2 regions of the Gordonia sihwensis genome follow, and region 2 is predicted to be linked to the other one. Evidence: predicted binding sites of a transcription regulator. Region 2 holds the regulator's gene; the other holds the start of a gene.
The links. The regulator LexA, encoded in region 2, represses DNA repair genes until DNA is damaged. The targets are predictions, from matches to a motif close to CGAACANNTGTTCG.
Positions count from the first base shown of each region.

Region 1: P5P27_RS16245 (HNH endonuclease signature motif containing protein) is a predicted target of LexA. The motif match lies at 1,565-1,578, and genes of this name have one in related genera.

Region 1 is NZ_CP121248.1:3,392,900-3,396,309, reverse strand. Features, by position in the region: gene P5P27_RS16255 (VOC family protein) at 76-516, shown strand; gene P5P27_RS16250 (sigma-70 family RNA polymerase sigma factor) at 568-1,539, shown strand; gene P5P27_RS16245 (HNH endonuclease signature motif containing protein) at 1,676-3,220, shown strand; gene P5P27_RS16240 (TetR/AcrR family transcriptional regulator) at 3,257-3,410, opposite strand, start outside.
Region 2 is NZ_CP121248.1:1,678,575-1,681,984, reverse strand. Features, by position in the region: gene hrpA (ATP-dependent RNA helicase HrpA) at 1-644, shown strand, start outside; gene nrdR (transcriptional regulator NrdR) at 698-1,147, opposite strand; gene P5P27_RS08125 (LysM peptidoglycan-binding domain-containing protein) at 1,170-1,760, opposite strand; gene lexA (transcriptional repressor LexA) at 1,944-2,603, shown strand; gene P5P27_RS08115 (putative PEP-binding protein) at 2,630-3,410, opposite strand, start outside.

The DNA.
Region 1 (3,410 bases), 1.7 Mb from region 2:
CAGTTCTGCCGGGCCGGGCTGTCTATCTCTATGACGGCCTCCGAGAGGGACGCCGCAGACTGCAAGGAGACCCCGATGCACAAGATGATCTTCGTGAACTTGCCCGTCGCCGACCTGGACGCGTCCCGGGAGTTCTTCGGGAAGATGGGATACACGTTCGACGACCGCTTCACCGATGAGAACGCCGCCGCGATGGTGCTGGGCGAGACCATCGTCGCGATGCTGCTGCGCCGCGGCTTCTACCAGAGTTTCGTGCCCACCAAGCAGATCATCGACGCCACGACCACCAGCGGCGCGATCCTGTGCCTGAGCGCGGAGAGCCGTGAGGAGGTGGACGGCATCGTGAGCAAGGCCCTCGAAGCCGGTGCGACGGCCGGGGACGTGGAAGACCACGGGTTCATGTACGGAAGCTCGTTCTACGATCTCGACGGCCACGGCTGGGAGATCATGTGGATGGATCCGGCCGCGGTGGAGACCGGACCCGAGGCGTACGCCGCGCAGCAGCAGGCGCAGTGACGACCGGGACATCAGTGGCCGCCCAGGAGCGGCGGAGGAGTTGACGAGGCGATGACCGACGACCGTGACTTCGAAGCGGCCACCGGTGCCCTGCGCGCCGAGCTTCTCGTGCACTGCTATCACATGCTGGGATCGGCCACCGACGCCGAAGATGTGCTGCAGGACGTGTATCTGCGTGCGTGGCAGGCCTTTCACAGCTTCGAAGGACGGTCGTCGGTCCGCACGTGGATGTATCGGATCGCGACCAACACCTGTCTCAACGCCCTGGAGAGCCGGGCGCGGAGGCCTCTGCCGAGCGGGTTGGGCACCGAGGCCTCCGATCCCCGTGAACCGGTGATCCCGAACCATGAGATCCCGTGGCTGCAGCCGCTGCCGGACGGCGCGCTGGGCGATCCCGCGTCGACGGTGACGGCGCGGGAGTCGGTGGGGCTGGCGATGGTCGCCGCCATGCAGGAGCTTCCGGCGCGTCAGCGCGCGGCGTTGATTCTGCGCGACGTGCTCGCGTTCAGTGCGGCCGAGACCGCCGAAGCACTCGACATGACAGTCGCGGCGGCCAACAGCGCGTTGTCGCGCGCACGCAGGGCGGTCGGCGAGGGCACCCGGCTCGAGGGCCGGCGCGTCGCAGAGCTGTCCGACCACGAGCGGCAGGTGTGGGACGAGTTCTGCGCTGCTTTCGAGCGGCACGACATCCCCGGCGTGGTGGACGTGCTCGCCGCCGATGCGGTGTGGGAGATGCCGCCGTTCCCGGGCTGGTATCTCGGCGCCGAGAACATCGGAGTGCTCACCCTCAGCCAGTGCCCGGCCAAGGAAGCCGGCGACATCAGGATGATCAAGACGTCCTGCAACGGGTTGCCGGCGGCCGGGATGTTCATGCGCGACGGCGACGTCTGGCGTCGTTTCCAACTCGATGTCCTGACGATCGTCGACGGTCGGGTGGCGCACGTCGGTGCCTTCTTCGAGCCCGAACTGTTCTCGCTGGCGGGCCTGCCGGAGACGCTGTCGGGCGCCGCTGAGGACCGGTGAGGGTGGGGACTGGCTGAGGCAGATTGGCACATATGATCGATTCCCTAATGTGTTCTGTCATACCCCGTTGGTAGAGTTCTGGTAGGTCAAGAAAACATGGTTTGACCAGCTGAAACACTCGGGGGAGGTGGCAGTGATGAGCGGTCCGATCACCGATTCGATCGCGACTGTCGTTGCCACCGGTGCGCTGCCGGAGCGGCCCGCCGAACTACTCGCACTGATCGATGCCGCGGCGGTCAAACTCGCCGAGACCTCCCTGTCGCCGGAGACCGAACCGGAACTGCTGGCCCACACACAGACTGCCGAACGGATCCGGCGACGCTGGGACGGCATCTCCGCAGCACTCCTGGTGGAAGTCTCCGACCGCAACGCGCACCGCACCGCCGGCTATCTGAATCCGCACCAATACCTCTCACAGGGCTTGCGGCTCGGAACCCGCGAGGCGGGTCGGCGGTCGCGGATGGCTGAGGCGATCGGCGAGTTCTCGAACTTCCAGGGGCAGACGCTGCCTCCGCGGAAGCCGGCGACTGCTGCGTCGGTGGCGGCCGGGACTGTCGGTGCCGAACACGCGTTGGTGATCTCCGCGGTGTTGGCGAAAGTACCGGGCTGTATCTCGCCGGAGGTCAAAGCGCGTGCTGAGGCGGAGTTGGCCGACGCTGCGGCTGGGTTGAATCCGGATGATTTGGGCAAGGTCGGTGAGCGGCTGCTCGCTCACCTGGACCCCGATGGTCAGGAGAGCGATCACGTCGACCGGCAACGCCAGCGCGGAATCACGATCCTCCCGCAGGATCGTCAGTTGATGAGCAGAGTCCGTGGCGCGATGACTCCGGAGTTGCGGGCGAAGTTCGAGGTGATCTTGACCGCCTGGGCCGCACCCGGGATGAACAATCCCGCCGACCCGGATTCGCCCACCGGAACGATTGACGCCGACGGCATCGACGCCGAGGCTTTGGCGGCGGCGCGGGGTCGGGATCTGCGTAGTGCCGCTCAGCGCACGCACGATGCGTTGCTGGCGTTGTGTGATTACGTTCTCGCCCACGGCGGGCTGGGTGCACCGAGTCGGATACCGGCGGAGTTGGTCATCACCGTCACCGATCAGGAACTCGCCGCGCATGCCGGAATCGCGTTGACCGCGACAGGTAGCCGTGTTCCGATCGGTGAACTCGTGCGGCTCGCTGCCGAGGCTGTGCCGCATTTGGCGGTGTTCCGGAATCACACCAGCGAGGTCCTCTACCAGGGCCGCGGGGCTCGGTTTGCGAGTAGAGCGCAGCGGTTGGCGTTGTTCGCCCGCGACCGCGGTTGCACCGCCCCCGGCTGCGACCGCCCCTTCGCGCAAACTCAAGCCCATCACGCACCGGACTGGATCACCCCGGGAGGGCGCACCGACATCGATGCTCTCGGCGCCGCGTGCGGGCGCCACAACCGCGCCGTCGGCACCAACCGCGGCCAATGGGAGACCACCATCCTCACCGACGGACCCGATGCCGGACGCATGGGCTGGCGACCGGCCACCACCGATCAACCTTGGCGCCTGAACCCCGTCCACCACGCCGGGCAGGTACGGCATCTGCACCCACGGGAAGATCAACAAGTTCCCGTTCCGCATCGCCGCGAGCATCCGCCGCCGGAGGCCGCGGCCCAACCCGATCGCGAGTCCCGGCCGGGACACGCGGCGGCCTGAGCCGTGGTCGCGGAGAGCCTCCCGGTCTGCGCCCGGTCACCCGGCGGGCGTCTGCCCTTCGTCCGGAGGGAGCTGTGGGGGATCGGCTGCGAAGCAGGCCGGATCGCCACCCGCGCCCACCACGCCGACGATGCCGCCCCAGACGAGCATCGTCAGTTCCTCGGCCAGATCCTGCGAGGTCCGGTCCGGG
Region 2 (3,410 bases):
AGCTGGCGTCGACTCTGCCGCCGCCGGCCAAGCTCGCGCTGAGCCAGAGCCCGTATCCGGACGTGGACGCGTTGCTGGCCGACTGCACGGCACGGGCGGTCACCGACACCCTGGCACGGGAGCCGGAGTTGGCCGCGCTGCGCAGTCCCGGTGACTTCGGCGCGCTCTCGGCGCGGCTGGGGCCGGTGATCCGGTCGCGCGCACCCGAGTACTTCGACGCCGCCGTCGCGGCGCTCGCCGAATACTCCCCGGTGCGCCGGGCCGTCGACGCCCGGTCCGGGACTCTCGCCGCCGACGACGTCTCCGATCAGGTCAACGATCTGATCTTCGACGGCTTCGTCGGCGCGACGGCATTGGAGCATCTGCGCTCGCTGCCGCGCTATCTCACCGCCGCACGGCTGCGCCTCGAGTCCCTCAACACCGCCGCCGGCCGGGACAACGAGGCGATGGGCGCCATCGACAGGGTGGTGGCAGTCTGGAATAGGCGCCTCGCCCAGCTTCCGGCCGCACGCCACGAGGCGCTGAACGAGTTGGTGCAGTGGCGCCTGGAGGAACTCCGCGTGAGCCTGTTCGCTCAGCAGCTCGGCACCAACGGTCCAGTCTCCGAGCAGCGGATAATCAAGGCGATCGACAAGTTCAGCTGACTGCTCGGGGCGGTGGCTGACTGCTCGGACCGGCGGCGCCGGTGCCGTGAGTGTCAGTGACGGTCGCGGCGCAGCGAATCGATCTCGCGCTGGAAGTCGTCGGCCGACTCGAACGACCGGTAGACCGAGGCGAACCGCAGATAGGCCACCTCGTCGAGGTCGCGCAGCGGACCGAGGATCGCGAGACCGACCTCATTGCTCGGTATCTCGGCCGAACCCGACGAGCGCACGGTGTCCTCCACCTGCACCGCTAGCTTCGCCAGTGCGTCCTCGTCCACCTGACGGCCCTGGCAGGCGCGGCGCACGCCCTGCATCACCTTCTCGCGACTGAAGGGCTCGGAGATGCCGTTGCGCTTCACCACGGACAGCACAGCCGTCTCGACCGTGCTGAACCGCCGCCCGCATTCATTGCACGACCTGCGGCGACGGATCACCTGGCCGTCGTCGGCGACTCGGGAGTCGACGACACGGGTGTCGTCGTTCTTGCAGAACGGGCAGCGCATGCCATGACAATACCCGCCCGCCTCAGCCGTACTGCGGGGCGATAAGCGCTTGTCCGACATGCAGTCCCGATGTCTCGAGGCCGTTCAGGTCGCGCAGCTGGGCGATGACGCCGGCGGACGGCAACTCCGGAGCGATCCGCTCAGCGAGCGCGGTGAGCGACTCCCCCGACCGGACGTACACCACGTGCGTCGCCGCCGGCGACTCCGGCGTCGCCGCATCCTGGTAGCCCGCTCCGACGAGGGCGAGCAGCCACACCATGCCGGCGAGGGTGCCGCCGACCACCGCGGCCCCGGCCCACCGGCGCCTGCGGTACACCGCGGGCGACAGCGCGGTCCGGCCGGCCGGCGGCGCATCGAACATCACTCGCCGGTCCGCGACCGGGCGACGCCGCTCGGGGCGGCCGGTCGGGAAGCACGTTCCGCTCGAGTCGCCTCGCCCCGCTCCGCGTACTCCCCGATCACGGACCAGCGAGCCACGGACCAGCGGGATGTCGCAGGTCATCGCCGACGCGGTGGAGTGCGCAGCAGTGGAGTGCGCAGCGGTGGAGTGCGCAGCGGTGGAGCGCACAGCGGTGGCGCGTCCGGTCGGGGCGGGTGCCGTCCTCGTGCTCATGACTCGTCTCCAATCGATCGCGTGTTCGAAGCACTCTTGTTCGATAGTTAACACGAGGGGTCCGACAAACGCCGACACGCGTCGAACAATTGTTTGAGTTTTGTGACCTACTCAACTAGCCTTTGGACCATCGATCGAACACAGCTGACGAAAGGCCCGACCGTGACCGACACGCCCGATCCGATGCTCTCCACCGCGACGCTCGAGGCCTCATTGACCCAGCGTCAGCGCGAGGTGCTCGAGGTCATCCGTCAGTCGGTCCGCGAGCGCGGCTACCCGCCGAGCATCCGTGAGATCGGCGAGGCCGTCGGACTCACCTCCACGTCGTCGGTGGCCCATCAGCTCCGCACGCTCGAGCGCCGCGGCCTTCTCAAGCGCGATCCGCACCGTCCGCGTGCGGTGAACGTTCGGGACGATCAGCGGACACCGCCCTCGGGCGGTGCCGAGGCCGACGGAGAGTCACTCCCCACGCCGACCTTCGTTCCGGTGCTCGGCCGGATCGCCGCCGGCGGACCGATTCTCGCCGAACAGGCCGTGGAGGAGGTCTTCCCGATGCCGCGCGAACTGGTCGGCGACGGTTCCCTGTTCATGCTTCGCGTGGTCGGCGAATCGATGATCGACGCGGCGATCTGCGACGGCGACTGGGTGGTCGTGCGCCAGCAGAACGTGGCGGAGAACGGTGACATCGTCGCCGCGATGATCGACGGCGAAGCCACCGTGAAGACCTTCAAGCGCACCGACGGTCACGTCTGGCTCATGCCGCACAACGAGCATTTCGAGCCCATCCCCGGCGACGACGCCGCCATCCTCGGCAAGGTCGTCACGGTGATGCGCCGTATCTGAGGCGCCCGGCCGGCCTCAGCGGGACATCACACCTCGCCGGCCAGAACCGCGCGAACCGCCTCGCGCGCCTGTGACGGACTCGTCGCGGCGATCGCGGCGGACGCCGCATCGCGGCACTGATCCATGGTGACGGTACCCAGCTTCAGTCCCACCGCGGCCGACGCCGCAGGCGCGGACGACAACGACGTCACACCCATCCCGACCAGCACACATGCCAGCAACGGATCGGCAGCCGCCTCGCCGCATACGCCCACGGGCTTGCCCTGGTCCCGACCGGCGTCCCCGACCCGCTGTATCAGCGCGAGTACCGCCGGCTGCCACGGGTCGGTGAGCGCCGCCAGCTCCGGCGACATCCGGTCCGCCGCCATCGTGTACTGGGTCAGGTCGTTGGTGCCGATCGAGACGAAGTCCACTTCGGCGAGGATCGCGTCGGCGAGGATCGCCGCCGACGGCACCTCGATCATCACCCCCGGCACCAGACCGCGTTCCCGAACCCGCGCGGCGAATTCGCGCGCCTCGTCGACCGTGGCGATCATCGGTGCCATCACCCACGGCGTCGCACGGCCGTCGTCGCGCGCCGCCTCCGCCAGCGCATCGAGCTGGTTGTTGCGGATGTCCGGATACGTCTGCACGATGCGGTTGCCGCGGACTCCCATCGCCGGATTCGGCTCGTCGGAGTGGGCGACGAACTTCAGTGGCTTGTCCGAGCCCGCGTCGAGGGTGCGGATCACCACCTTGCGCCCGGGAAAGGCGTCGATCACCTCCCGGTAGAGCTCTACCTGCTGGGCGACGGTGGGCTCGGCCGCG